DNA from 3 places in the Brevibacillus ruminantium genome. Region 3 is predicted to be linked to each of the others. Evidence: predicted binding sites of a transcription regulator. Region 3 holds the regulator's gene; each other region holds the start of a gene.

Region 1 (9,999 bases), 2.0 Mb from region 3:
AACTACTTACTGGAGGAAGCGCATAATGCCACACCGCCGCTGCAAAAGGCCACGACCATTACCCTGTCGACAAGCCTGAAGTCGCTGAGCTTTCGTCTGTGGGATGAAAGGGGCAAGAGATTCATCGGATTCAAGGAGCTGGAGTCCTTTCCCCGCAAAGCGGCGTCTGCTGCGGACAGTGCATAATCTTCGGACAGTGCATAATCTGCGCCAGGAGCAGCCTCATTCGCACCCGTAGCAGATGGAAGGAAAAAAGCCTGCCATTTCGCCCGTGATTCCGATACACTTACCATAAGCGGCGTTGAAAAAAGGTGGGCGGCTATGCAAAAGTGGTATCAAATTCTTTATAAAAATACGGGCCTGAGTCCGTATGTATGGGTTGTATTTTTTATCCTTCCTTTCTATTTCATTTTCCGCTCCTCCTCAACGCATGAGGTTGTGATCGGAATTATCATGATCCTTGGCTTTTTTGTCTGCTACGTCTTTTCCTTCCTGACCAAAGGGTGGCAGATCTACGTTTGGACAGGGCTGCAAATACTGATTTCCATCGTCATGACCCTGTTGTTCGGCTATGTGTATTTCTCGCTGTTTCTGGCGTTTTTTATCGGCAACATCCAGAACAAGATCGGCTTTTTTACACTGTACACGGTCCATCTGATCAGTACGGTGGTGACGATCAACCTTGGCTTTATTTTGAAAAACTCCAATATGATCACCCAGCTGCCCTTCGTATTGGTCAGCATGATCGCGGTAATTTTGCTGCCGGTGACCACCTACAACCGGAACAAGCGGGAGAAGCTGGAGGGGCAGCTGGAGGACGCCAACAAGCGGATTTCCGAGCTGGTCAAGCTGGAGGAACGGCAGCGAATCGCGCGCGACCTGCATGATACGCTGGGCCAGAAGCTCTCCCTGATCGGCCTCAAAAGCGATCTGGCCAACAAGCTGATTGCCAAAGACCCGGTTCAGGCTCAGAATGAAATCAGCGAGATTCAGCAAACGGCCCGTATTGCCCTGAAGGAAGTCAGGGAAATGGTGACCCAGATGCGGGGAACGCGGCTGGAGGACGAAATCTATCGCATCAAGCAGATTTTTAAAGCAGCGCAAATTGAATTCATTCTGGAAGGCGACCCCAACCTGACCAACACCTCGCTGATGACGGAAAATGTGCTCAGCATGTGCCTGAAAGAAGCGGTAACCAACATCGTCAAGCACAGCAGCGCGACCTGTTGTTCAATCTCGATCATACCGGGCCGAACCGATCTGGTGGTCAACGTCCAGGACAACGGGATCGGGATGGGGGATGGATCGGTTACGGTCAGAGGAAACGGGCTGCGCGGGATGAAAGAGCGACTGGAATTCGTCAACGGTAGTATGGAGATTCTCTCTTCGGTAAGTGGAACAACGGTATGTATTCGGGTGCCAAACGTCTTCAAACAACCGGAAAAGGAGGCGAGTGTATGATTCGGATCGTAATCGCCGAGGATCAGCGTATGCTGCTTGGCGCACTGGCGTCTCTGCTTGATTTGGAAGAGGATATGGAGGTCGTCGGCCGGGCCAGCAATGGCGAGGATGCCGTCAAGCTGGTTCATCTGCACAAGCCGGATATTTGCATCATGGATATTGAAATGCCGGTAAAAAGCGGGCTGGACGCAGCAGAGGAGTTGAAGGGCTGCGGCTGCAAGGTGATGATTTTGACTACCTTCGCACGGCCGGGCTATTTCGAACGCGCGCTGAAAGCCGGCGCTCACGGCTACCTTTTGAAAGACAGTCCCAGCGAAGAGCTGGCCAGCTCCATCCGCAGCATTATGGCGGGACGCCGAATCTACGCATCCGAGCTGGTCGATGAGGCGTATGGTCAGGAGAATCCGCTGACCGTGCGGGAAAAGGAAGTGCTGCTGCTGATCGCCGACGGCAAAAATACCAAGGAGATCGCCAGTCAGCTCTTTATCACAACAGGAACCGTCCGCAACTACATCTCCACGATTCTCGACAAGCTGGGTGTGAGCAACCGAATCGAAGCGATCATGCGCTTTAAGGAACAGGGCTGGTTTAAATAAAAAGCGGGCTTTAAAAGCGAGATCGCCAAACTCAAGCGGAAAATAGCGCTTGAGTTTTTTCATGTTCCTAGGGATAATGTGGGTGCGTTGGAAAGTCTGCTAGTCAGTAGTTTTGCCAGTGTAGGGAGAATGGAGAATCAATCTTGAAAACCTTTAAAAAAGTCTATATCGAAATTACGAGCGTCTGTAACCTGGCCTGCAGCTTTTGCCCGCAGACCGCAAGAAAAGCCAACTTCATCAAGCCAGATACGTTCGCGTACACGCTGGATCAGATCAGGCCGCATACCAAATACATTTACCTGCATGTCAAAGGAGAGCCGCTGCTTCATCCCAAGATCGACGAGCTGCTGGACATGGCGCATGAAAAAGGCTTCAAAGTCAACATCACGACTAACGGAACGCTGATCAACAAGAACCGGCACAAGCTGCTGGGAAAGCCGGCGCTGCGCCAGATGAACTTTTCTTTGCACAGCTTTGACGGACACGAAGGCTCTACGGATCGCGAGGGATACGTCTCCAGCATCCTGTCCTTTGTCCGGGAGGCCGCCGCGCAGGGAATCATCGTCTCGTTTCGGCTGTGGAATTTGCAGAAGCATGAAATCTCAAGCAGTGAAAAGAGACGGAACCGGGAGACACTGGAGATGCTGGAGAAAGAGTTTCAGCTGGATTATCGCATTGAGGAAAAGGTAGTCCCGGGTGGCGGGGTCAAAATTGCCGACCGTATCTATCTGAATCAGGATCACGAATTCCAATGGCCCAGTTTGGATGCTCCCGAAGATGATGGCAAGGGCTTTTGTCATGCGCTGCGTACACAAGCGGCGATTCTCGTAGACGGAACCGTTGTGCCCTGCTGTCTGGATGGAGAAGGTGTGATCAATCTGGGCAACATTCACCGCACCGGTTTTACCGACATCGTAGAGGGAGAGCGGGCGAATAATCTGGTAGACGGGTTTTCCAGAAGGGAAGCGGTCGAAGAGTTATGCCGGAAATGCGGCTATCGTCAAAGATTCGGAGCCTAGCAGGGAAAATTTGTTTTTCCGCCCTTTTTTCCGGTTTCGAGGTATAATGACTAATGAAAGAGGGTAGAAGCACAGTCGTGCTTCTTTCTTTGTGAAATTTGGTACAAACATGATCTTTATTACAACGCAAAGGAGTTACGTCATGTCTGAACAAGCGGTAGTTACGAAGGAGTCAGTCACACGTGAATCGCTGGATGTGCTGGACCAGCTGATGAAGCCCGAAGTACAAGAGTCGCTCACCATTCTGGTTGACAACTTGCCGAAGCTGGCGGAAATGGTGACCATGCTTACCAAAACGTATGATGTGGTAAATGGTTTGGCGAATGATCAGGTATTTGTGGAAGATCTCAAAGGCGGCGTCCAAGAGTTTGTGAAGCCGATTCAAGAAAAAGCAATGGGCATCGCTTCGGCAGCAATGGAGGCCAACGAGCGTTCCCAGGAAGAAACCGCAACGATCGGGTTGTTCGGCATTCTGAAAATGCTGAAAGATCCACAAGTGCAAAAAACACTCCGTTTTGCACAGGCATTCCTGGATGTATTGGGCGAGCGCCAAGCTGCGCGCAAACCAGAATAGAGAACGAACGCAGAAAGAAGGACGGAGGATTTCTATGTCAAAACATATTCTAATCTTGGGCGGCGGCTACGGTGGATTGCTCAGCGCCTTGACAGCCAGAAAATACATGACGCCCGAGGAAGCAACCATCACCGTTGTCAATCGTTATCCTACTCACCAAATCATTACCGAGCTGCACCGTTTGGCTGTCGGCAACCTGAAGGAAAACAACGTGGCGCTCTCTCTGGAGAAGCTGTTTAAAGGAAAAGAAATCGATCTGCGCATCGATACGGTTGAATCCATTCTGCCTGAGGAAAAGCGCGTCACATTGACCAGCGGCCACTCCTATTCCTACGATGTGCTGGTCATCGCACTGGGCAGTGAAACCGCCTTCTTTGGTATTCCGGGGCTGCAAGAGAACAGCTTTACACTGAAATCCGTACAGGATGCCAACAAGATTCGGGCGCACGTCGAAGAGCGCATCGAAGCGTACAGCAAGACCAGGGATAAAGCGGATGCCACCATTGTGGTCGGCGGCGGCGGTTTGACTGGTATTGAGCTGGTTGGCGAATTTGCGGACATGCTTCCGGAGTTGTGCCGCAGCAAAGGAGTGGACTTCCAGGAAATCTCCCTCTACACCGTTGAGGCGGGACCGAATATCCTGGCAGGCTTTGCTCCTGACCATGTAGAGCGGGCGAGAACCAGCCTGGCAAAACGCGGTGTGCAGTTCCTGACGGGTGTCGCAATTACCGAGGTAAATGGAAAAACCGTTCATCTGAAGGACGGTCAAACCATTGAAACCAGCACGCTTGTCTGGACCGGCGGCGTACAGGGCAATCCGCTTGTCGCGGCTTCCGGCATCGAAGTGAACCGTGGACGCGCAACTGTCAACGAGTTCCTGCAATCTACTTCTCACCCTGATATCTTCCTGGCAGGCGACAGCGCCGTTGTCTTCCCCAAAGATTCAGAGCGTCCATACCCGCCGACGGCCCAGCTGGCCTGGCAAATGGGAGAGGCGATTGGCTACAACATTTTTGCCAGCCTGAAAGGCTCCGCCATGCAAGAATTTAACCCTGTGTTTTCCGGAACTCTGGCCAGCTTGGGAAGAAAAGATGCGATTGCAACACTTGGCGCGAGTCAAACCCGCATCAAAGGGCTTCCTGCCTCACTGATGAAAGAAGCAAGCCATGTGCGATACCTGACTCACATCAACGGCTTGTTCTCCTTGATTCACTAGTTTGATGCAAAAGCATAGATTTGCGATCTCGAAGGAGAGTCCAACATTCTGTTGGCTCTCTATTTTTTTCTGGCCGGGTAAGTGTATCATAGGGTTAGTATAATCTGGAAGGGAAGATGCCAGATGTCCAGTTTATGGGAAATCAAAAATACGGCGCAGGATATTGCGGAAGCGATCACGGCGGCGATTGGCATTGAGGTGGAGATCATCGACGATCAACTGATGATCGTTGCCGGGACGGGGCGGTATACGGAGAAGATTGGCCAAAGGGAAGAGGAAGGGAATATTGATTCCGGCTACATTTACAGCCATATCCTGAAAACAGGCGAAGAGTACGTGGTAGAGGATGCCCGGCATGACGAGTTCTATCACGCCTGTGAAAATGAGCTGGCCGAGGTGTGCTGCCCGATTACGTCCGGAAACCGCATTATCGGCTTGATCGGGCTGGTCGCGTTTACGGAAGCGCAAAGGGTCCTGCTGCTGGAGAGTCAGCGGGAGCTGATGATTTTTCTGCGCAGAATGGCATATCTGCTCTCCAGCAAAGTCTCGGAAACGAAGATGTCCAATGAATTGAAAAGTATTATTGAAACCATTCATCACGGCATTATTGCAGTGGATCGGCAGGGCTTTATCACCCTTTGCAATGAAACGGCTGAAAAGCTGATCGGGCTGGGAAGAACCCGTCTTCTCGGACTGCGGTTAATCTCCATCTGGCCGGACTCTCCGGTCATGGAGGTGATCTCCACGGGAGTGGGGTATAAGGATCGGGAGGAGATGTACCGGGGGCACTCCCATGCAGCTTCGGCAATGCATTTTTTCACCACGGTCACGCCCATCTTAAGTCACCAGCTCCCGCCGGACAGTCAGGTGGTGGGAGCGGTCATTTCCTTTCGCGATGCGGCCGATGTGCGCAAGTTGGTCTACGAGATTACGGAAAAAGAGGAGCATTCCTCCCTGCAGGAGATCATCGGCCGCAGCGAGCAGATTCAGGAGGTAAAGGTATACGCCGAAAAGGTTTCCCAAAGCAATTCCACCATCCTGATCACCGGGGAAAGCGGCACCGGGAAAGGTCTGCTCGCAAAAGCGATCCATTTTACCAGTCCGCGAAAACACAAGCCGTTGATCACGGTGAATTGCGGCGCGATTCCCGATACGCTGCTGGAAAGTGAACTGTTCGGGTATGAAGCTGGTGCGTTTACGGGAGCCAGCAAGTCGGGAAAAGTGGGCAAATTTGAGCTTGCACAGGAAGGGACGATCTTCCTCGATGAGATCGGAGATATGCCGCTCCATCTGCAGGTAAAGCTGCTGCATGTGCTGCAGCACCGCGAAATTGAACGGGTTGGCGGAACACGGGTGATCCCGGTTGATGTGAGAGTGATCGCTGCGACGAGCCGAAATCTGGAAAAGATGATGCAGGAAGGCGAGTTCCGAGAGGATTTGTATTTTCGCCTGAGTGTGATCCCGATTCGGATTCCGTCGCTGTTTGAGCGAAAAGAAGATATTCCGCTGCTGCTCCATCATGCGCTGGAGAAGTATCGGCGGTTGATCGGAAAAGAGATTCGCGGGTTTGAACAAGAAACCATGGAGCTGCTTCTGAATTACCACTGGCCAGGAAATATCAGAGAGCTGGAGAATGCCGTCGAGTACGCCGTCAACATGGAAACGGAGTCGGCCATCACGCCAGGGAGCATCCCGGAACGCATCTTGAAGCTGCATCGGCAGAAGCTCACCAATGCAACGCTGAAAACCCAGCTCAACGTTTTTGAAAAGCAGATTATCGAGAGGTACTTAAGAGAGATGGGGTCCAGCGTGGAAAGCAAAATACGGATTGCACGCCGCCTCGGCATCAGCGAATCGACGCTGTATCGCAGAATCCGCGAGTTGGGTATCCATGAAAAGCCGCCTGCTCCATTTGTCAAAAATGATAAATGAATATTCAAAATTAACAAAATATTAATCCCCCGCCTTTATTCCTGCGGTCTCCCGTTTCAGCAGATCGATGAACCTTCGCCATTTGTCAAAAATGACAAACGTGAAAGTGCACAGCTTGGACAAGTCCCTCTAACGCCAAGGATTTTGCTATTTTGGCTTCGTTGGCATCATTTTTGCTCATGAGAAGGAGGGAGAACATCAAAATTCTGCTGAACGGGGGAACGTTAGATGGTTATTGACCGACCGCGCGTGAAGGAAAAACTGGAAAAAGAACTGAAGCTGTTTGAAGAAAAACACCCGCGCTCCAAAGCTCTGTTTGAACGGGCCAAAGCCAACTTCATCGATGGGGTCCCGATGAACTGGATGGTGAAGTGGGCAGGCAGCTATCCGATCTTTGTGGATAGGGGAGAAGGCGCTTATTTTACAGACGTGGACGGAAACCGGTTTATCGATTTCTGTCTGGGAGATACCGGATCGATGACCGGCCATGCACCGGAGGGTGCTGTTCCAGCGATTGTAGAGCGGATCAAAAACGGCGTCACCTTTATGCTGCCTACCGAGGATGCGATCTGGGTCGGGGAGGCATTGACCAAGCGCTTCGGACTGCCCTATTGGCAGGTGGCGATCTCTGCCACAGACGCCAACCGCTTTTCGCTGAGGCTCGCCCGTCACATCACCAAGCGCAAATACGTGCTGGTCTTTAATTACAGCTATCATGGCACCGTGGATGAAGCCTTTATCACCTTGAAAGACGGTGTGGCCGAAAGCCGCAGCGGCAATATCGGTCCCCAGGTAGACCCGACGCAGACAACCAAGGTGATCGAATTTAACGATATCGAGGCCCTGGAAAAAGCACTCGCTCCTGGAGATGTTGCGTGTGTACTGGCCGAGCCGGCGATGACCAACATCGGCATAATTCACCCGGAGCCGGGGTATCTGGAAGCATTGCGGGAAATGACCCGCCGCACAGGCACCTTGCTGATCTATGATGAAACACATACGATGTGTGCCGGACCGGGGGGCTACACCGGCGCGTATGGCCTGAAGCCGGATATGCTGACAGTGGGCAAGGCGATCGGCGGAGGAATCCCCACGGCGGTGTACGGCTTCAGTGAAGAGGTGGCAAAAAGAATGCGCGGGCTGATCTCGCTGGAGGATTCGGATACAGGCGGCATCGGTGGCACACTGGCGGGCAATGCCCTTTCCATGGCGGCCATGAGAGCGACATTGGAAAATGTGCTGACAGAAGAGGCCTTTGAGCGCAACATCGCCCTTGCCAAACGGTTTGCGGAAGGGGTGGAATCGGTTATTGAGGAAAAGCGACTGCCCTGGATTGTGAAGCGGCTCGGCTGCCGAACCGAGTACTGGTTCCGCGAAACACCGCCGCGCAATGGCGGAGAAGCTGCTGCCGCTGTCGACTTTGAGCTGGATCGCTACATGCATCTGTATGCGTTGAACCGCGGAATTCTGATGACGCCGTTTCACAACATGGCCCTCATCTCCTCGCAGACAGCGGTGGAGGATGTGGATTACCATACGGAAGTGTTCCGGCAAAGTGTAGAATCTTTGCTCGAATAAAGCCGATACCACTTATCATCCGAAGGGAGATGATCAGATGGAAGTTGCCGAAGGGAAGAAAATACCTTCTGTGTGGGTTGCTCTGATTCCGATTCTCTTTATGATCCTGTCCCTGCTCATCGGAATCTTCGCGCTGGAGCTTGACCCGCATATCCCGCTTTTGGCCAGTGCCATCGTCGCCACCATCGTCGGGCTGTGCCTGGGATATTCCTGGAAGGACATTGAAAAAGGATTTTTGAAAACGATTACATTGCCGCTGCAGGCCATTGTCATCCTGATGGTGATCGGTGCCTTGATCGGCTCGTGGACCGCGGGCGGGATCGTACCGACCATGATCTACTACGGCCTCGAAATTCTCTCGCCTACCTATTTTCTGGTGGCGGCTTGCGCCATCTGCATGCTGGTATCGGTCGCTTCCGGCAATGCCTGGACCTCAGCCGGGACGATCGGGATTGCGATTATGGGCATGGCCGAGGGATTTGGCATTAACACAGCGCTGGCAGCAGGGGCTGTCGTGTCTGGCTGTTATTTTGGCGACAAGGTATCCCCTCTGTCGGAGATGACCAATCTGGCTTCCGGTGTGACGGGTGTGGATCTGTTTGAGCATATCAAGCATTTGATGTATACGACCGTACCCGCGATTGGCATTGCCCTGATCTTGTATACCATTATCGGCTTCAATCTCACCCAATCACCGGGAAGCATCGATCAAGTGGCCGTTTTGCAAGGACAGCTTCGCGAGCTTTTTGTCATCACGCCGTGGATTTTGCTGGTCCCCCTTTGTGTCATTATCATGCTGGTCTTTAAAATGCCGGCGATTCCCGGCTTGATGATCGGATCGGTACTGGGCACCATCTGCGGCATTGTGGTGCAGGGCATCCCGCTGAAGCAGGCCTTGAACACCTTGTATTACGGTCATACCGCAGACACGGGGATCGAGGTGATCGACAGCCTGCTGAACAACGGCGGGATCGAATCGATGTTCTGGACCATTGCGCTGATTATGATCGCGATGACCTACGGGGGCATCCTGGAGACGACCCGAATCCTGGAAAGTCTCGTCAATTCGATCCTGAAGCTGGTCAAAACGACAGGCCATCTGATTACTACGACGGTAGGCACCAGCGTCATCACTAATATTCTCGCCTGCGATGCTTATCTGGCGATGATTTTTCCGGCGCGGATGTATGCCTCTGAATATAAAAAGCGAGGCTTGCACATGAAAAATCTCTCGCGTACGGTAGAGGATGGAGGCTCTGTTACGTCTCCGTTGATTCCCTGGAATACCTGCGGAGCGTTTATGTTTGCAACGCTTGGGGTTCACTCCCTGACGTATGCTCCTTTTGCCTTTTTCTGCTTCCTCAGTCCGATCATTGCGATTATTTATGGCCATTTTGGCTGGAAAATCGCGTATGTAGACAAAACGGAGCGGGCACGCAGCGAGTCGCTCGGCCCGGAAGTGAAGATGGAATCGGTCTAAGGCTGCGGACGAGTGCGGAGTTTGATATTTCACAAATGGGAGAGGCTGTTCCACAGGTCTGCGATGACCGGGGGACAGCTCTTTTTTGTCCCATGATAAGCGTTATCCACCTCTTGGATGTTAACCTTTCTTCCCACTGCGGC
Region 2 (9,999 bases), 2.5 Mb from region 3:
AAGGCTGAACATCACGAGCATTTCGCCGACGTTGTCTGCTGTCGTCGCCGCGTGCTGCGTCTTCATGTAGCCGACGAGAATCCATGGCTGCCGTCCGATCTCACTGAAAATCCAGCCCAGCTCGATCGCCAGGATCGCCAGCGGAGCGCCCCAGAAGATCGCATGCAGAATCGCTCGCGGCACCTGCCCTTTTTTCCAGCGGCGCCAGATAAAGTACAGAATCGGGACAACCAGCATGTACATGCCGATGGCGACCATGCCGTCAAAAAGATAGTGAATAAACAGCGGCGGCCAAAGCTCCCGAGGGATTTGGTCCAGTCCCATCACTTCCCCGTTAGGTGAACCGGTCGCCAGGATACTGAGTGCATAGGGAAGCTTCAGGGCGTTTCTCACTTCCATGGTCTCGGGGTCGAGAACTCCGCCCAGAATCAAAGGAGACTGCGGCTTTGTCTCAAAATGCCACTCGGCTGCGGCCAGCTTGGCCGGTTGGTATTTGGCCAGATACTTCCCCGCAAAATCGCCGTACAGCGCGGTTCCAAAGGAAAACAGCAGGGCCAGTGCCACGGTAAAATTCAGCGCCTTGCGATGGTATTCGTGCCCGTTTCCCCGGAGCAGCTTCCACGCTGCAATCGCCGCAAGGACAAAGGCCGAGGTCGCATACGAGGACAAAATCATGTGGCCCGCTTTGGTCGGCGTCGCCGGATTGAACATCGCTGCCAACGGTTGAACGTCGACAATCGAGCCGTCTACCAGGGTAAAGCCCTGAGGCGCATTCATAAAAGCGTTCACCGTCATAATGAAGAAAGCAGAAGCCGTCGAACCGATGACAACCGGTATCGAGAACAGCCAGTGAATATACGGATTTTTAAACCGATCCCAGGTATAGAGATAGATCCCCAGGAAAATCGCTTCAAAGAAAAAAGCAAACGTCTCCAAAAACAGAGGCAGGGCAATGGCCTCACCGGCTACCTTCATAAAGCTTGGCCACAGTAAGCTGAGCTGCAGACCGATACATGTACCGGTCACGACACCGACCGCAACGGTAACGGTAAAGCCTTTTACCCAGCGGCGGGCCATCAGTGTATACATCGGGTCCTTTTTGCGGATTCCCAGCCACTCGGCAATCGAAATGATAATCGGAATACCGACGCCCAATGCCGCGAAGATGATGTGAAATCCCAGCGTCAGCGACGTCAAAATGCGTGCAAGCATGGTATTATCCAGTTCCATCGTTGTCTCCCCTCCCGAAAACAACCTTCTCACAGTGCTTATGTGAATGTGATCACAATCACTTTTATTATATGGCTGATTCCGGCTGCTGGCTGTGAACAACGAAGGACGAATTGGTTACGGAATCAGGTCAAATTGGTTACGGAAATAAGGCAGAAGTTCCTACCGGGCAGTTTCCGTAAGCCCTTATCCTCTATTCTTTTGCTTCCGGAAGTTTGTCCCAGACGACGATGATCAGCGTAGCGATCGGTCCGAGAAACAGCGACAGAAAAAACCAATTCAGCCCGCTGCGGTTCTTCCCTTGGGCCAAGCCTGCGTTAATCAAGGCCAAGGTGCCCCATCCCACAAAACACTCATTTTCCATAAGCGATCTCTTCCTTTCATAAACAATGCGCCTGTAGAAAACGCACAGACAGAAAATCACTGAAATTCCCCTCAGCTTAGTCGGAAATTTGATTGACCTCGGGCGATCGTCCTATTATAATAGCAGATAAGAAACGCTATACGAAAATTTCAAACATTTCATCAAGAGTGGTGGAGGGACAGGCCCAATGAAACCCGGCAACCTGCGTTTTTGATACGCTTGGTGCCAAATCCTGCAGAATCATTGATTCTGAGAGATGAAACCGCGCGGTATGACCGAAGCCTTCCCTCTCAGGAGAAGGCTTTGTTTTTTTATAAAATGGATGAGAGGAAGAGATAGCCATGTCAGAACAAAAACAGTGGAAGCCGGAAACCATTGCCCTGCACGGAGGACAGTATGTTGACCCTGTGACGGGTTCCCGAGCCGTCCCCATCTACCAAACCACCTCTTATGTGTTCCGCGATACGGAGCATGCTGCCAACCTGTTTGCCCTCAAAGAGCTGGGCAATATCTACTCCCGCATCATGAACCCGACACAGGATGTGTTTGAACAGCGCGTCGCGCAGCTTGAGGGCGGTGTCGGAGCCCTGGCAACTTCATCGGGCCAGGCGGCCATCACTTTCTCGATCCTGAACATTGCGGGTGCCGGAGACGAGATCGTTTCTTCCAGCCATTTGTATGGCGGCACTTATAATCTATTTGCTCATACGCTGGGGAAACTGGGCATCAAGGTTCATTTCGTCGATCCCTCCAATCCAGAGAATTTCCGCGCTGCGATCAATGACAAAACAAAAGCGGTGTTCACGGAAACCATCGGGAATCCGCGAATTGATGTGGTTGATCTGGAAGCGATTGCGGCTATCGCTCATGAAAATGGCATTCCGCTGATCGTCGACAATACGTTCGCTACCCCTCTGCTCTGCCGTCCCTTTGAGCATGGCGCTGACATCGTAGTTCACTCCACCACCAAATTTATCGGCGGCCATGGCACGGCAATTGGCGGCATTATCGTCGACTCCGGCAAATTTGACTGGAACAACGGCAAATTCCCCGGACTGACTACGCCAGACCCGAGCTATCACGGCGTTGTCTTTACGGAAGCAGTCGGCCCGCTGGCCTACATCATCAAGGCGCGTGTGCAGCTTCAGCGGGATATCGGGGCGGCAGTTGCTCCGTTCAACTCCTTCTTGTTCTTGCAGGGGCTGGAGACCCTTCATCTGCGGATCGAGCGCCACAGCGAAAACACGCTGGCCGTCGCCCGTTATCTGGAGCAGCATGAAGCCGTCGAGTGGGTCAACTATCCTGGACTGGAAAGCAGCCCGTATTATGAACTGGCGCAAAAGTACCTGCCGAAAGGGGCGGGAGCCATCCTCACCTTTGGCATCCGCGGGGGAGTCGAGGAAGGGAAGAGGCTGATTGAATCCCTCAAGCTGTTCTCCCATCTGGCCAATGTGGGCGATTCCAAGTCCTTGGTGATCCATCCTGCCAGCACCACTCACCAGCAAATGACTGCCGAGGAGCAGCTTGCCGCCGGTGTCACTCCGGGGCTGATCCGCCTCTCTATCGGTACAGAAGCGATCGACGATATCATCGACGATCTGGAACAAGCGCTGCAAGCAGCCCTGCAGGTTAGCAACGCGTAGGCTCGGAGCGGATAAGATTGCAACGCATGCGAATAGCTATCTGATGGATCAGCACGGCTCCATCACCAGAAAAGAGACCGAGATTTCTCCCGGTCTCTTTCTTCATTATATATGGTGCGGTTGTAGGGACTTATTTTGGCTCGCCAGCTGTTTGCTTGCCTTCGAGCTTCAGCGTCAGGTTGAGGCTGTCTTCCTGGAAGCGGTTTTGGTCGGTGTTGTCATCATGGAACTCGATACCCAGGTAGATTTCGTCAGTCGTGTCAGGAGGCAGAGTGAGCAGTTTTGTCGCCCAGCTGCTGATATCCAAATCGCCGCCGGCTTTCAGTTCTTTCAGAGTTTTTCCGTTGCGCGGGTGGATGATGATGCGCTCGGAAACCGGGATGTTCGGGTCAGCACTGGACAGCCAATACACTTTCAGATGGTTGTCGAGATCGTCTGCACCGTTGTCACCTTTTACGTCATTAATGCTGTAATCAATGCTCATGAGCAATTTGTTAATGTCGATGGTGCCTGTATTGGTGATTTCGAATGTTCTTTCAAACCAGTCGCCCGGCTTCATGTTCTCCACTTGGAATACGGATTCAGCGGGTGTCGCGCCGATTTCCATTTTACCAGCGGCAAATGTGTTGTTTTCGATCGCTGTCGTAGCGTTAAACCATGCAAAGGTTCCCCCGCCGATCAACGCTGCGCCCAGTCCTACGGAAGCCAGTGTGACTGCAAATTGCTTTTTCAAGCCCATTTTTCTTCCTCCCACATCTTCAATATAATTTTTATGATGACTTGAAGCCTGATACCAGAATTCCTGTTATCAGCCCACAAGGTATCACCACGCTGGGTGATTATGGCTGCGTTTTGGCTGCCGTCTTTGCTTCCTCTTCCTTGATCATCCGAAGCAGCTTCCAGACCTGGCTGACGATCAGATAGATTCCCGGCACTGCGAGCATGATCAGCATTCCCAGACCCGATTTGGCAAACTCGATGAAGTATCCGACCCAAGGAACGGAATACTGCACTTTACCGATCAGACGATCTGGCGTGACCGGGGCTGTGTCCTTGCCGTCATTGGCGTCCCCTTTGGTAATCAGTTGTCCCTCTCCTACCTCAACGACGCGGTGGGTGATCGTCAGGCCTTCCGGGTCCTTGAAGGTAATGATGTCGTTCTCTTTCACATCCTTGAAATCGACCGGCTTGACAGCGACAATACTGCCAGTGTCAAAGGCCGGAGACATCGAGCCGCTGAGTACCACCATGATCTGACTTCCGAACAGGACTGTTTTTCCCCCGCTGATCTTGCCGACGAAGAGAATACCCGTAATCACTATGACCAGGATCAGGAACAGACTCGTCAGAATCGATATGCTTTTTTTCAGTAGCTTCACTGGTTTATCTCCTCGCTTTCCTGGTGTTTGGCTGTGTGCCGTTCACTGTTTTCATCTTACGTTTTTTTCCATTTCCCATCTTCCTGCGTCAGGGTGAACTTCCTGTATGATCGGGATGAACCGTTGTATCATCTGGTATGGATGCCGCCTCATACTGAGGGATGATCTCGTCTCCGCTTTGCGGAAAAATAATGGGAACGATGCCTCAGGTATCTGAAAATAGTCCTCGCAGATGCCTGCCTTGGTGAAAAAAAGAAGTACCAGCAAGCTGCTGCCCGCTGGTACGTTTATGCTGTACGGAAAGATGGCTTTTGCTGAAACGAGGAAGCCCCTGTGGAATCCGGCGGGTCTCTCCGTTTCGACGTTGGTGGCGAAGGGTCTAAACACCTCCCGCATCTGGAGACGGCGCTTTGTCTCCCCCTGCTCCCGGCGGGGATGGTTTCTCGCTACCCGTGCCCGCTGACGGCGCGGGTTCTCCTCCTGCTCCTGGCAGGGACGGATTCTCGCTGCCCGTTCCCGGGTGCGGCGCGGGTTCTCCCCCTGTTCCCGGTGGTGACGGGTTTCCGCTGCCCGGTCCCGGTTGCGGCGCGGGTTCTCCTCCTGCACCCGGCGGTGACGGGTTCCCGCCTCCTTGGCCCGGTGACGGCGCGGGTTCTCCTCCTGCTCCCGGCGGTGACGGGTTTCCGCTGCCCGTTCCCGGTCGCGGCGCGGGTTCTCCTCCCGTTCCCGGCGCCGGTGGATTCTCGCCTCCCGTACCTGGTGGCGATGGATTTGCCGCCTCTCCCGGACTGGGCGGTGCCGGATTTTCTGTGCCGGGCACCGGTGGTACGGGCGGTGTTTCTGTCGGCGGCTGTTCAGGCGGCAGCGGGTTGGGGACTGGTGCGGGAGTCCCTCCCGGAGGCGGACTGCCCGGCACCCCAGGGATGGGAGGCGGACTTGGAACACTGATCACATGTGTGCTCTCTTTATACTGGGTCTCCACAGTCAACGGAATGACATGCTGGTAAAAGCCGCCCAACGCGGTGATATGCAGCTCCCCTGTCAGGAGGTCATCGCTGTATTCCACCTTGCTGCGGATATGGCCAATCCGAAAAACGATGTCCTCCTCGCTGTCCTGCCGCTCAATCTGGAGAAGATCTTTCGCCTCCCCCGTCACTTGTAAATCTTGTTCATCCAGATCCAAATGTGGACGCTGCGGCTTCAACCTCAGATAAAAAGCCCCTTCCTGTATGCTAAATTTCACATCACGCTCTTCCGAGGCCTCTTCTCCGCCGCCTTCCTCCCCGTCCACTGATTTTCTGGTAATCGTCACCTTTTTGGTTACTTCAGTCACGATCTGGATGGATTCCGTTTCGGTCAGAAATACATCCTCATTCGTTCCCAGGCTGACAGGAGCCCTCTGCTTTTTTTCGCTGGTCAAAAATGAGACCGTCGTCTCAAGGGGATGGAGCATACTGATCAACGCTACTGCCATGACAACAGACACCAGCTTTTTCAATGCACTCCCCCCTATTCCGAAAAGATTGCATCCGGTGTCGCCTGTTTGGCCAGAAATCGAATTTCCAGCTCACCGGCAAGCGCTTGATAGGTGTGATCGACACCCTCTTTCGGCAAATAGACCGTGATCAGAAAGGTTTTCTTCCGCTGATCCGCTGAAAAGTGATCTTCTGTCCCGTTGAGATGGCGCAGACCGGGCTTTTCCTGATGAAGGCCGCTCACCGGTCCGTCATACACCAGAGAGCCGCCGCTCTCGATGCGCATGTGCAGGACTTCCTCCAGCTTTTCGGCTTCCTCCAGCTTTTCTGCATCTTCCTTTTTTTCTGGGTTCACCACTCTGGCGACGATCTTGTAGTCAAACGCCAGGTCGCTCTCTCCCCGTGAGAGTGTAGCTTCGAGCTCGCGGGCATCTCCCGGAATCATCCGAGCTAAATCAAACGTCTGATTGCCTCCCTCCAGAACCCGCCACTTCTCCCCAAAAGAGCTGCTGGTGATGTCCAACAGACCGATAACAAAGCTGTGCCCCGTATCTCTGGCTTCCTTCCACATCCAGCTGTAAGTCCCCGCTGGCTGTGTCCACAGCGCAGTCGTCAGCCCGAGCAGAAACACTCCCCCTGCCCATCGCTCCAAAAGGCGTGAATGATTCCGTTTGATTTTACGTCTGCCGGGGTTTTCAGTATTTGTTGTCTTCGAAATAGAGGTCTGCTTTGAAGAGATGAAGGGCGAGTTTTTGGACATCTCCGTTCACCTCGCTTGTCTCCCTGAATCCCTCGATTCCATCTCCTACCCGAACACCGCCGCTGTCTACTGCGTATTTGTTTACCCGCGTAAAGTCATTGCCGACCATTTGAACCTCGGACTCTTTTTGACTGGCAACGACGACAGCGTGATTGACAGCCTGGAATGTATTGTTGGCAATGAACACCGCCTTCATCGTCTGATCCACCACGATCGCTTCCTGCGCCCCGCTAAAGACGCTGTCTTTAACCGTCAGTCCCTCCAGCGTCTTCTCACCGGAGAGATCCGGTTTTGGCCGGATCGCCGCATCGAAGCTGCCGTCAAAGGTGCAGCCGCTAAAGCTGACATTGGACCCCACATACAAGCCTGTCCCCCTGCCCTCAAAGCGGATTCCCTCAAACGCCGCGTTGCTCACCTGCAGTTCATCAGCACGCACGATCACCTTGCCCTCTTTGCCGGGGGCCGCTTTCCACGTGATCTTTTCCGGCAGTTTCATGGAGGACAGATCATAACTGCCTTCCTCCAGCACAAAGGTCATTCCTTTGGCGCTGTCCCGCTCCGCTTCCTTGCTGGCCAGCCGCAAGGTTTCCGCCAGCTTGATTCCGTTCAGGTCCTGCGGGGTAAAGGTCATGACAGGGCCGCCCTGGGCAAAATAATGACCGTTTTCCTGCTGGGTGGCTAAAAATCCGAATGTCACATCTGCCGACTTTTGCTGGACGTCATTTCCCGTGCTCTCCGGCAGATACACAGAAAAATGAAGCTGGTCGCTGTCATTTTTGGGCAGTTCGGCAATCACGACATTGGCCTGGTTGAGCTGATTGACCCGCCCGTGGTAGAGCAGCTCGCCGCCCTCGCCCTCTCTTCTTACTTCCACGACCAACTGATTGTAGACGATGTCATCACCGTCTTCTTTTTCCGCCAAAAGCGCATATTTGACCGGAACGTCACTGCGATTTTGAACCGTCAGTGTTTTGCTGAACCGGACGCCGGGCAAAAACGGACGGTCGTCATCGGTCTCAAACCGGGCTTTGTTCTCCCCCAGTGAAATCTCCAGCTTGCCCGCGGCAAATGTACTGGATTCCTCCACGGAACTGGTAAAGTACGCATAAGTCCCAAAGCCGGTACTGATGATAATCGAGGAAATCACAGCCGTTCCAAGCGCGATCCGCTTCCATGGCCAGTGTTTGACCTGTTCCCACTTCATGAACGTTCCCCCTCAATGGTCTTAAGATTGTATCTGTGCGGGACCGCTTCGCTCCCGGCGATGCGAATACATCAGGACGATGATAAAAAGAGCCAGAACAGACAGGAAAACGGGCGGCTTTTGCAGCCCCTCCTGCACGGCAGCGGCGTAGGGAATCCTGGCGACCACTTTGCCTACCAGCCGTTCGGGATCGGTCCAGCCTCCATCCAAATCCTGATTCGCGTCTCCCTTGGTTTGCAGATAGCCGTTTTCCAATCGCTGCACGATCCGGTGAGTGGTGAGGGATTGGCTGTGTTTCTCCTGCCAGTAGGTGACAATATCCCCTACGAGCGGCTCCTCTTTCCCGTACGCCCGGACAATGACCATATCCCCCGCTTCGATTGCAGGGGACATACTTCCCGTAATGACCGAGAGCACGCGCCAGCCGCCGACCCCGGGCATGCGGTCATCATTCAGATGACTGGTTATGTACAAAAACAGATTGATAAAGACAAAAAGCCCCAACAGGACGATGCAGATTCTTTTGGTCACACGAGAAGCCACGCCGCTCACCTCTTTCCCCCATTTTACGCAGAATTCAGGGGGGCATCTTCCACCACGGGAAGGACAGCGGATACACATGAGGAGGAAGATTTTTATTCGCGGGGATGGGAGGATCTCATACTGAAGAATGAGGAAGGGGGAAAATGAAAAAGCCTGCAGACCTGCTTTTCGGCTGCGGGTCTACAGGCTGATCCGCTTCCCCTCCGGCGCTTTTTCTCCTGAGGGGTGCTGCGGACAGGGAGGGACAAGACGGATGGGAACAAAGTGGACGGATGCCGGGGTGGCACGCAAGAGGGTAAGATTCTTGCCGCAATAGGGGCAAAGCCACTCATACCACTCCTGGCTGCTGTACGAACGCTTTTGGCAATCCAGACACCGTTTCTGCCACACAGTCCTTCCCTCCTGAGCCACCAACTCTTTCCAAATACATTACCATAATTTCCATATATCGGTATCATCACTGAGAATGTAAATGCCTAGCTTTCAGGTGTAGTTCTAGCCCACCATGGGGGGCACATCAGGTACTCTTTTCGAGGCTTGGATCTGCACGGTTCGCGTAAAAGCTTGCACGATTTGCTCATCATAGGCTGTCCCGGCCATCAGGCAGATTTGCTCGTAGGCCTCTTCTACAGTGAATGGGCCTCGGTACGCCCTCACTGCCGTCATAGCGATGAAGCACTCGACAATCCCAAGCGCTTGTGCCAGCAAAGGGATTTCCTTCTCTTTCAATTGGGCTGGATAACCCGTACCGTCATACCTCTCATGATGATGGCGAAGAGCCGTAATCACCCGTTGGTAGGACGGATCATCCTTGAACAGCTCCGTGCCCATGTAACAATGCTCCTGGATCAACTGATATTCATACGTCGTCAGCTTGCCTTCTTTTTCAAACAGATAGTCCGGCCATTTGATACGACTGACATAGTGCAGGAGGGAGAGTAAATTGATCTCCCAGTCGCTCACCGTTTCCTCGGGAAACTCCTGGAGCAGCCTTTTGATCAATCGCCCCATCTGTTCGATTTCCCGGCTGCTGGTGTGCGTTTTTCGCTCAACTACCGGAACCAGTTCATTCAGCAGGCTCATGACGTATTCCCGCTTTTTGATATCTGCTTCCCGCTTCGCCCCCCCGACCCATTTGCTGAGCGAGAAGAAGCCTAACCAGGCACAAATCACACTGCCCATCGCGAGCGTGACATGGGCAAAGACATCCATCAAGGCGTGCTGCTCCATTCCTGCAACAACGGAAAGCAAATAGACCAGACCGCTGATCGTCCCCCAAGTAAACAGAAGCCATTTTTCGTGAAAGAAGCTCAAGTACAACGGATAGATCAAAAACACGTTCCAGATACCGGTGAATTCAAGGGGGTTGTAGAGACAAAGGAACAGCAGCAAAGCGATACC
Region 3 (9,999 bases):
GATAAAATAAATGCTGTGGAAAGCGGGAAGAGCTTGGCTGTTGGTCATCGCTGTCATGTTTCTCATGATACCCGGCTGCTCGATCGACGACCACTTGCAACAAACGGTTAAGGTTGAAGATCCGTTCGCAAGTGAAGATGAACGTAACTTCGTTGGACTTGTCATCTCTTATCTGGAATTGCCACATGGGGAAGCTACGTTGATTCGATTGCCGGGTGGCAAGCACATGCTGGTGGACACTGGTAGTGCCGAAGATTGGCCCCAATTGTACAACGCTTTAACCGAACGGAAAATTACGCGGCTGGAGTATGTCGTGCTGACCAATGATCTACCCGAGCATATCGGCGGATTCGCTTTTTTGGCGGAACGTTTCCTCATAGAGAAAATCATGGTGCCTGCTCTGATTGAACTGCCAATCCGCAAATTCGCGCCCGTCAAAAAGGATCAGAAGCTTCTTCCGGTCGTCGAGGGGGAGCAGATCAAGCTGGATGAAGAAGTAGTGCTGGAAGTGCTTCATCCGGGTGAACCGCTTTTTCTCTCTCCTCAGGACAATTCATTGGTCTTTCAATTGCGACAGGGTGAGCTACCTTTTTTATTTGTCAGCAGTATCAGTGAAAAGGCGGAAGAAAAGTTGTTGCAAAAGCAGAAGGATCGCCTGAAAGCAGCAGTGCTGAAGGTGGCTGACCAAGGAAGCAATCAGGCAAGCTCCCAGCCTTTCCTGAGCAGGGTAGACCCTCAGGTTGCTGTTATCTTGACAGGCAAATCGAGATCTGAAATCAGGGAGGGTCAGGAAGAGGTTCTGGAGCGTCTCGGCGAGTCTTGGGCGGAAACCTATATTACAAGTCAGGACGGAACCATAACGATTCTCTCCAACGGGAAGGATTACCGCATCTTGAAAAGAAAAAAATAAAGGAGGATCGACCGTACGTGGCCAAAAGTGAAAAGATTTCGGAAGCCGTAGTTCGTCGCTTGCCGATTTATCTCCGCTATCTCAGCTATCTGCAGCAAGTGGGCGTGACGACGGTGTCCTCCCAGCAGATGGGAAAAAATCTGGATGTAAATCCCGCACAAATCAGAAAGGATCTGTCTTCTTTCGGTGATTTTGGGAAAAAAGGCATTGGGTATGATGTGAATTATCTGGTGGAAAAAATACGCCAGATCCTAAAGTTGAGTGAAGAAATTCGTGTAGCCCTGGTTGGTGCCGGTCATCTCGGACATGCAATAAGCAATTATAATGCACATGTTGAGGATTACATGAGGATCGCCGCTATTTTTGACAATGACCCGGAGAAATGCGGAAAAATGCTAGCGGGCATCAAGATCCAGCCTCTGGAAGAATTGAAACAGACGGTTAATCAGCAAAACATACGTTTGGCCATTATCACAGTCCCGGCTGCGGCGGCGCAATCCGTCGCCAACCTCCTGATTGAAGCAGGGATTGAAGGGATTTTGAATTTTGCCCCAACAACGATTCGCACAGAGCATGATGTCCGGATTCACTACGCCGATGTGACGTCGAGCTTGCAAAGCCTTGCTTATTATCTTACATAACAGAACGGAGTGGAAATCGATGCAGAAAAAAACCATCCTCACCCATGCAACAGTCATTACAGCAAATGATCAAAACGAAGTGATCCAAGACGGTGCTGTCGGCTATGAAGGCAGTGTCATTACCTATGTAGGGCCGACGCCTGAGGATGTTTCCGGATACGACGAAGTGATCGACCTGAAAGGAGACTACCTGCTTCCAGGCTTGATCAATACACATGGTCACGTCGGGATGTCGCTTCTCCGTGGCTATGCTGATGATTTGCCGTTGCAGCAATGGCTGGAGGACAAAATGTGGCCATTGGAAGCCCAGTTCACGTCAGAGCATGTGAAATGGGGTACATACATTTCCCTGATCGAAATGATTCGGACGGGAACTACCACTTTTGTCGACATGTACGACCATATGGATGAGGTAGCAAAAGCGGTAGATGCATCGGGGATGAGAGCCCGTCTTTGCCGAGGCATGATTGGACTTTGCTCAGAGGAGGAACGTCAGGCAAAACTGCATGATGCCGTTGCTTTTGCGCATGATTGGCACAACCAAGCGAACGGTCGGATCACCGTCATGATGGCTCCGCATGCTCCATATACCTGCCCGCCATCCTTTATCAGCCAAATCGTGGAAAAGGCAGAGGAGCTTGACCTGCCTATTCATATACACATGTCGGAGACCGAGTGGGAAGTAGGGCAAAATGTCCAGGATTACGGTGTTCGTCCTGTAGCCCACCTTGAAAACCTGGGGGTATTTAACCGTCCCACATTGCTGGCCCATGCGGTTCATCTCACGGATGAAGAAATCGATGTATTGGCAAACTATCATGTAAAGGTATCCCATAATGTCGTCAGCAACCTGAAGCTGGCCAGTGGAGTGGCTCCTGTTCCAAAAATGCTTGCCAAAGGCATCCGCGTATCGCTCGGTACGGACAGCAGCGCCAGCAACAACAATTTGAATCTCTTTGAAGAATTGAAGCTGGCCGCCATTCTTCATAAAGGCGTTAACCATGATCCCGTCGCCGTTCCGGCAGAAGAAGCCCTGCGGATGGCTACCCGCTATGGTGCAGACGGTGTGTTCCAGCCGGAGGCACTCGGTTCCATCGAAACGGGCAAACAAGCTGACCTGATCGTGTTAAACAGCCGCCAAGCGCATTTTCATCCTGCTCATAACCCTGTATCGCATGTGGTTTACGCTGCCAATGGCCGCGATGTCACTGATACGATTGTGGCAGGGACGTTCGTCATGCGCAAAGGTGAGCTTTTGACTGTTGACGAAGAGCGTGTGATTTTCGAAGCCAATCGGATGTTTCAGATGCTGAAGCGATAAGGAAAAGGCTCCTGCCATTCATGACAGGAGAAAGGGTTGTGTAGGTGTAGGTAGAGGGATTTTGATTGACCACCATGCCGACTTATTTTCGCCATACTTCCATCAGGGAGGTATGTCGAAATTCCAGTGTGGATGAGTGAGACGATGCTCTTAGAGGTGACGATAATGCTGCCCAGGAGACGCGATAATCCTGCAGCATCGACCCTAAGAGGTCAGGAGATGTCGATTGGTTAGACAGCTTCACGCGCTCACCTCCTCGGGGTGTATCTGTAGTATGGCCTCGGGCTGCACTCATATGTTTAGCAAGTTTTCCGTCCCGTTCTAAAACCTTCCCATCTTTCATACGCATAAGGAAAATGGGGACAGGGGTGAAGGGACTTGTATATAAAGCCCAAACAACTCTGGTGGTTGCCGACATTTTTTCTCGTCCTGTTTACCTTGGGAGCTCTGCTCGGCCACCTCCATAATCGCCTGGAGATTCGCGAAGCAAAAGTGATCGCACCCGCCGACAGGGAGAAGGCCGATCGGGCAATGATTGCTTCTTTATTAAATCAGGTGATGGCTGACAAAGAACGCTCTTTCTCTATATTTTTGAAAAACGATGAATTGAAGGGGACCTATAAGGGAGAGAATTTTCACGTAACCGGTGAGATCGCCGGTCATCGTTTTGAGCTTCAGCGTGAAGATGAGCAGGTCCAAGTCGCAATCGACGGTGAGACCCAAGATCACCAAGGCTTGCCCTATTCCCTTTACACGCCGCATCAGCACGCAGCGATCTTAAAGGACAAACTGGAGCGCGTTTCGCTGCTCCCCGTAGCGGACAGCTCTGGTCAAGGGTGGCAAGGGTATCGCCTGTCCGTACCCGCGACAGAGATTACCGACCTGTTATCGCTGTGGCTGGGTCCATCCTTTCCTATACAGGACAAGACACCGAGGCTGGCAAAGCAAATTGCAGTCGAATACCAAATATGGTACGATGGACCGACGCGTGAATTGCGGCAACTCGAAATCTATTTGCAAATGCAAACAGCAGCCGGATTGAAGCAGGATCAGCTTTCATTCCGACTGTGATGTGAGGGAGAAAAAGGAGTTTTACCTGTGTATTTGAGGATAACGACAATAGTGCTAGCTGCTTTGCTGCTGATCGTCCTGGGTTCTGCCTATCATCTAAGTGCCACAGTATTGGGGAAACAGGCTGATTTTGAAAACAAGGTGAGAAACTGGGTCCAGGAACGGACGACAATTACCGAGATCGATTCGATTGACGAGTATCGAGGTAAACAATCGTATGCGGTGGTTATCGGGAAAAACCGCGCAGGAACAAAGGTCATTGCTTGGCTGACAGAAGACACGATTGCTTTTGATACCATGGAGAGAATGGTAACCCGGGAAAGTGTCGAAGCATCGGTGAAACAAGGGTTCCCGACCGGTAAAATCCTTCACCTCGTTCCGGGAATGGATGAGAATTCCCGTTTTTGGGAAGTGACCCTGAAAAATGCGGATGGCCGATTCCACTACATTCATTACGATTTATACACAGGTGCCGTTCTCACTTCATACCTGGTTTCCCCCTAACAGACCTGAAAAAGCCTTTCCAACCGGAAGGGCTTTTTCATTTCCATCCAACAACTGTAAGCAAAAATTGATATACGATTATGCTATACTGAAACCGTTGACAAAAGAGACAGACACGCTCGAATAGTTGGGGGGAGAAGCTGTGCAATTGCGAAAAAATGCCATCGCCCTTTCATTGCTCGCCACGCTGATTCTCTTGTTCGGCGGTTGGTTTTTATACCAAAAACTGGAGGTAGAACAACCGATTCGCGATCAGGTCGGACAAATGCAATCGGCTGATCTCGTGCAATTGAATGTGGGCAAAGATCATATACAGATAGATTTGAAAGTAACCAATCCAGAGCTGTTCCCGCTGGAGTATAAACAACTGCTTCAACAGGCAAAACAGCTCACGCGTGATATGCCGATTGAGGTAACGTTGAACAATCAGTCGAAAGAACTGGAGCAAGTCTGGATGAACGGGTTGTTTTCGTTTACAGAAGCGGTAGATTTACATCAGTACAGCCGGATTCCGGAGATGGTCAGTCAATGGAAAACGACCTACAAACTGGATGAGGCCATCGCACAGATGGATGCGGATCATGTATACGTGTACTTGAAGCGCGGCACAAATGATTATTATGCAATCGTTCCGCGTACGTCAGATAGTGAGGTGATTGCCCGTGGGTAAAGAAGTCGTGATCGGGGTCATCCCTGCCGTTCTGGTGTTTCTGTGGTTTTTGGGAATCAATATCGTCCCTTTTCTTGTCTTTGCCGTTGTGCTGACCGCTCTTTTCTTTTTTGTCAGCAGACAGGGACAGGGCAATTTCTCCCTGGGAGGAAAGGGGAAGCAATCGAAGCATCTGGTACCGCAATCGACCGTGCAGTTTGCTGAAATTGGCGGTCAGGAGAGAGCGAAAAACGAATTGAAGGAAGCTCTCGACTTCCTCAAGCATAAGGATCAAATCGAGCAGTACGGCATTCGTCCGTTGAAAGGAGTGCTGCTCACGGGCCCGCCGGGAACAGGGAAAACACTGATGGCAAAAGCGGCAGCAAATTATACCAATTCTGCTTTTGTCGCGGCTTCCGGCTCCCAATTTGTAGAAATGTACGTGGGGGTAGGGGCTCAGCGTGTCCGTGATTTGTTTAAAGAAGTAAAAGCATTGGCAGAAAAAAACGGACAAGACAGCGGGATTATTTTTATTGATGAAATCGACGTCGTCGGTGGAAAGCGTGACGGACAGCAGCAGCGCGAGTACGATCAGACACTGAACCAGCTGTTGACCGAGATGGATGGCATCGGAACAAGCGTGAAGCCTCGGATTCTGATCATTGCGGCAACCAACCGCAAGGATATGTTGGACCCGGCCCTTCTTCGTCCAGGCCGTTTTGACCGTCACATCAGTGTCGATTTGCCGGACAAAACAGCTCGTGAACAAATCCTGGTCATCCATACGGCGAACAAGCCACTGGCATCTGACGTTTCGCTGGAGCAGGTGGCACAGGAAACCTTCGGATTTTCCGGAGCCCAGTTGGAGAGCGTTGCAAACGAGGCAGCGATTTACGCGATGCGAGATCAGTCCGAGAAGATCGAAGCCCGTCACTTTGCCTATGCGGTAGACAAAGTGATGCTCGGTGAAAAGGTAGACCGGGAAGCTTCTGGTGAAGAGAAAAAGCGTGTCGCCATGCACGAGCTCGGTCATGCGATCATCAGTGAACTTGTGCGTCCCGGTTCTGTCTCTCAGGTTACTCTGAGCCCGCGTGGCAAAGCATTGGGGTACGTCCGTCAAAATCCGATGGAAGACCGTTATCTCTACACGAAAGACGCTCTGGAAAAGCAGATTATGGTTTGTCTGGGTGGAGCTGTTTCCGAGGAGATTTACTACGGCGGCCGCAGCACCGGTTCGAAGAACGATTTTGAGCAAGCGCTGAACATGGCCCAAGAAATCGTTCAAAGCGGAATGTCCCGTCTAGGCATCGTCCACATGGGCTACGTAGCCAAAGAGCGGATTCACGATGAGGTAAACCATTTGCTTGAAGAGCTTTTGGACCGGACGAGGACGCTTTTGAAAAAATGCGATACTGTGTTCCAAGAAGGCTTGCGGACATTGATGGAAGAGGAAGTGCTCCAAGGGGATGCTTTCCGCGGTCTGCTGACCTCCCATATAAAATCTGGTGAAGAGCTTGCGGTATAACGCAGGCTCTTTTTTATACTTTCGGAATGCACTTAATTTCGCTAATGCATTAAATGGTGAAAGTATAAGAAAAACTAAGGCTTTCGCTATTTTACTTGGCGATAAGCCAAGTTTTTCTAATGCAGTAACACGCTGACAATACCTAGCTTTCTGCTTGGCGAAGCTTATCTCGTAGAATATTTTTGCACGTAGATAGTGCCCAAAAAGTCTCATCTTGAATATTCTGAATGAGGACATGGACGATTTCAGGAGGGAAAAGGATACCATGGCAAAGGTGAACCGTCGGAAAGTGAGTAAAAATCTGGTGAAGAAGTCGGAGAGGCTGGATATTCCTTTGCTGCAAGGCGAAATGGATGTGGACTGGCTGGAAGACCTGGAGTCAGACCAAGAAGTGGCAAACGGAAAAGAGCGGCCGATGCCGGCATCAGTACCAAATGTCGTGAGGGAGACATTTGAAGTGGAACAGCCTCAGCCTCTGCAGAAGTTTCCGAGAACCAATGTCAATTCGAACCAAACCACTTTTTCCAAAATCATCAAAGAACGCCGTCAGGAAAAAGATCATTCCATCGTATATACGGATGATTTGATCGACCAGGCAGTAACCACGGAGAAGATCGCCAATCGTGCCATCGACTCGTCAAAAATCAAGACAGGAGCGATCGACACCAATTTGATCAAGGATTACGCCGTTGACAGCTCCAAGCTGGCGGAACGATCGGTTACATCCGGCAAGATTGCGCCAGAAGCCATACAAACCTATCACATTGGCAAAAGTATCATCACAAGTGAGATGATTCAGGATCGAGCCCTGACAGCTGATAAAATTCAAAATGGCAGCATTACCAGCGACAAACTAGCCGATAAAACGATTGATTCGATCAAGTTTGCGGATGGGGCCGTCCAAACAAAGCATATCCAGGAACAGGCGATTACAAGTGAGCTGATCCAGGATCAGGCCATCACCTCGGAAAAAATCAAAATGGGCACGATTCAGACAGTCAATTTGGCCAATCATAGCATTAACTCAGTGAAACTGGAGGATTACGCGGTAACGAATGAAAAGATCAGAGATGGAGCGGTCACCAGCAGCAAAATCGACGAAGAGTCGATCGAATCCTATCACATCAAGCGCAACGCTATCCTCCATGAGCATCTGGCTGAAAGAGCCGTTGATTCACTCAACCTGATGCCAGGCAGCATTTCCAATCAGCATCTCTCCTCCTTTTCTGTCCAATCCCAGCACCTAGCCCCCGAGTCGGTTACAGGTCAAAAAGTCTCCCCTTACGCAATTACCACCGAACATCTCGATGACGGAAGTATTACCGCTGAAAAATTAGCCAAAGAATCTGTAGGAAGCGTACACCTGCAACCAGGGGTGATTCAGTCTATTCATCTTCAGGACAACAGTGTTCATCACAAGAAGCTGGGTGATAACCAGGTTACGACGAGCAAGCTGGCGGATCATGCTGTCACTGCGGACAAAATTGCTCCACACTCCGTACACAGCCGACATTTACTGGAAGAATCCGTCGATAGCAAACATCTGGTCAAAGGATCAATAACAGGTGAAAAGCTGGCTCGTGGTGCCATCGACTCCGCCCATCTGAATGAAAGACTGATCAGCAATATTCACCTCAAAGACCAAATTATTCAGACCAATAATTTGGCCGATCATGTCATCACCACTTCCAAACTGGCCGCTGAATCCATTTCAACCGACAAAATAACCGAGTTGAGCATCACAACATCGAAAATCGCGGAAGGTGCGATTACCTCATCGAAGCTTGCCAGTGAATCAGTCAAAACGAGACATCTGTCCAAAAATATCGTGACGAGTGAGAAACTCACTGACAAGGTAATACAATCCAAACATCTCCAGTCGGAAATTATTCATACCGATCATTTGCAGAGTCTCTCTATTACCTCGGATAAGCTGGCAACAGGCAGTGTTACCCGCGACAAAATTACCCCTCGCAGTATAGATCGGTCTCATCTTGATTTGCAATCGGTTACGAGTGAACATTTGCAAAAGCAATCAATAGGTGAAGAGCATATTAAGGCGGGGGCAATCACCTCCGAACATATTCAGCCCATGTCCATCCAAAGCAAACATATTGGCGCCGAAACGGTGGGAACCCAACATCTAGCCCCGCAATCTGTTACATCGGTGCAGATCAAAGAAGATGCAGTAACTTCACGCCAGCTTGCAGATCGCAGCATTACCAGCGAAAAAATGAGTTTGTTTTCTGTCACTACTGATCATATAGCGGATCGAGCCATCACTCGTGACAAGATCGCGACAGGAACGATTCGCGGAGAGCATCTCCTGGATAGCTCGATCGGAAGCTGGCATTTGGCCGAGCGAAGTATAGCGACCAGACATTTGCAGGCGGGAAGCGTCAAAAGTGAGCAGATCGCGCCGAGTGCTATCACAGGTGAGCATTTGGAAGCGGGTGCCATTAATGCATTTCATATAGAAGATGGTGCTATCACCACGGATCTTCTGGAAGACGGAGCTGTAACCCCGGAAAAGCTGGCTTTTCAACCGGTCGAGTCAAGCCGGGAAGAAGGCGCAACCGTACAGCAATACGGTTTTCAGTCGTTCCAATTGTCGGCCAGCAAGAAATCTGTGGATGTAACGATCAGGCTGGACGTCCCCTTTGCGAATACGGACTATGCACTGGTGGCGATGACCAATCGAATCGGTTGTCAGGTCGCATTCAAGATAGGCAACCCGTCAACTGCTATCGTGACCGTCTACCGTAATCGCTCCGGCCAAGAACAGAAAGGCATGATCCAGTGGATTGCGATTGGAGAACGGGGATTTGAAGAGGGGGCAGGAAACGAAGAGTGGATAGGTGAGACACTGGATGATGAGAATGTCTTGCAGGCTGCCGAAGAGGACCAGGAGCTGGATCACAACGACAGTGCACCAGAGTGTGAAGAGGGGGACGAATCGGTGGATGTAAATTTGCAGGAGGAGGGTGATCCAATAGATACTGAAGAAGGTGAAAACGAAAGTGAAAATGAAAGTGAAAATGAAAGTGAACCTGCTGAAGCCGTAAACGCGGACGATGACGAGCAGGAAAAAGATTGAGAAAAAACGAAAACGAACGAATTGATGAAAAGGCCTCGCTTCTATGAGCAGGGCCTTTTTTGAATGGAAAATTAGTTACCATAAAATTATTATGGTATACTATTTTGCTTAGTCTTTCATTGAATTCAGCTACGCTGGATAGTATAATGAAATCGGTATCACTATCGAGGATATTGTTGTGTAGTGGCAAAATGGAGGGAAATAAGCCAATGATGACAACCATTGCCCAGGTCGGGCAGCATGTTGGACAAGAAGTACGTTTGGGCTGTTGGCTGTTTAAC

What was found. Region 3 encodes Rex, which represses fermentation and respiration genes when NADH is low (regulators of the CRP and FNR family bind a similar motif). Its sites were predicted from a motif close to TTGTGAAATATTTCACAA; they were not measured.
Region 1: a site for Rex is predicted at 3,166-3,183, ahead of NDK47_RS04875 (DUF1641 domain-containing protein). Genes of this name have one in related genera too.
Region 2: a site for Rex is predicted at 1,271-1,288, ahead of NDK47_RS02895 (cytochrome ubiquinol oxidase subunit I). Genes of this name have one in related genera too.

What each region holds. Positions count from the first base shown of each region.
Region 1 covers NZ_CP098755.1:995,550-1,005,548, forward strand. The annotation lists gene NDK47_RS04855 (Delta(5) desaturase DesA) at 1-186, shown strand, start outside; gene NDK47_RS04860 (sensor histidine kinase) at 322-1,461, shown strand; gene NDK47_RS04865 (response regulator transcription factor) at 1,458-2,057, shown strand; gene NDK47_RS04870 (radical SAM/SPASM domain-containing protein) at 2,201-3,076, shown strand; gene NDK47_RS04875 (DUF1641 domain-containing protein) at 3,219-3,650, shown strand; gene NDK47_RS04880 (NAD(P)/FAD-dependent oxidoreductase) at 3,685-4,866, shown strand; gene NDK47_RS04885 (sigma-54 interaction domain-containing protein) at 4,990-6,798, shown strand; gene NDK47_RS04890 (aspartate aminotransferase family protein) at 7,027-8,376, shown strand; gene nhaC (Na+/H+ antiporter NhaC) at 8,414-9,856, shown strand.
Region 2 covers NZ_CP098755.1:545,641-555,639, reverse strand. The annotation lists gene NDK47_RS02895 (cytochrome ubiquinol oxidase subunit I) at 1-1,230, opposite strand, end outside; gene NDK47_RS02890 (hypothetical protein) at 1,424-1,594, opposite strand; SAM riboswitch class I at 1,750-1,857, shown strand; gene NDK47_RS02885 (homocysteine synthase) at 1,936-3,237, shown strand; gene NDK47_RS02880 (TasA family protein) at 3,368-3,976, opposite strand; gene NDK47_RS02875 (signal peptidase I) at 4,077-4,616, opposite strand; gene NDK47_RS02870 (hypothetical protein) at 4,996-6,114, opposite strand; gene NDK47_RS02865 (hypothetical protein) at 6,126-6,722, opposite strand; gene NDK47_RS02860 (TasA family protein) at 6,787-8,055, opposite strand; gene NDK47_RS02855 (signal peptidase I) at 8,077-8,598, opposite strand; gene NDK47_RS02850 (hypothetical protein) at 8,779-8,988, opposite strand; gene NDK47_RS02845 (HD-GYP domain-containing protein) at 9,094-9,999, opposite strand, start outside.
Region 3 covers NZ_CP098755.1:3,026,443-3,036,441, reverse strand. The annotation lists gene NDK47_RS14930 (ComEC/Rec2 family competence protein) at 11-910, shown strand; gene NDK47_RS14925 (redox-sensing transcriptional repressor Rex) at 928-1,551, shown strand; gene NDK47_RS14920 (amidohydrolase) at 1,571-2,872, shown strand; gene NDK47_RS14915 (hypothetical protein) at 3,251-3,943, shown strand; gene NDK47_RS14910 (cell wall elongation regulator TseB-like domain-containing protein) at 3,971-4,447, shown strand; gene NDK47_RS14905 (hypothetical protein) at 4,590-5,117, shown strand; gene NDK47_RS14900 (AAA family ATPase) at 5,110-6,621, shown strand; gene NDK47_RS14895 (WIAG-tail domain) at 6,887-9,718, shown strand; gene asnS (asparagine--tRNA ligase) at 9,928-9,999, shown strand, end outside.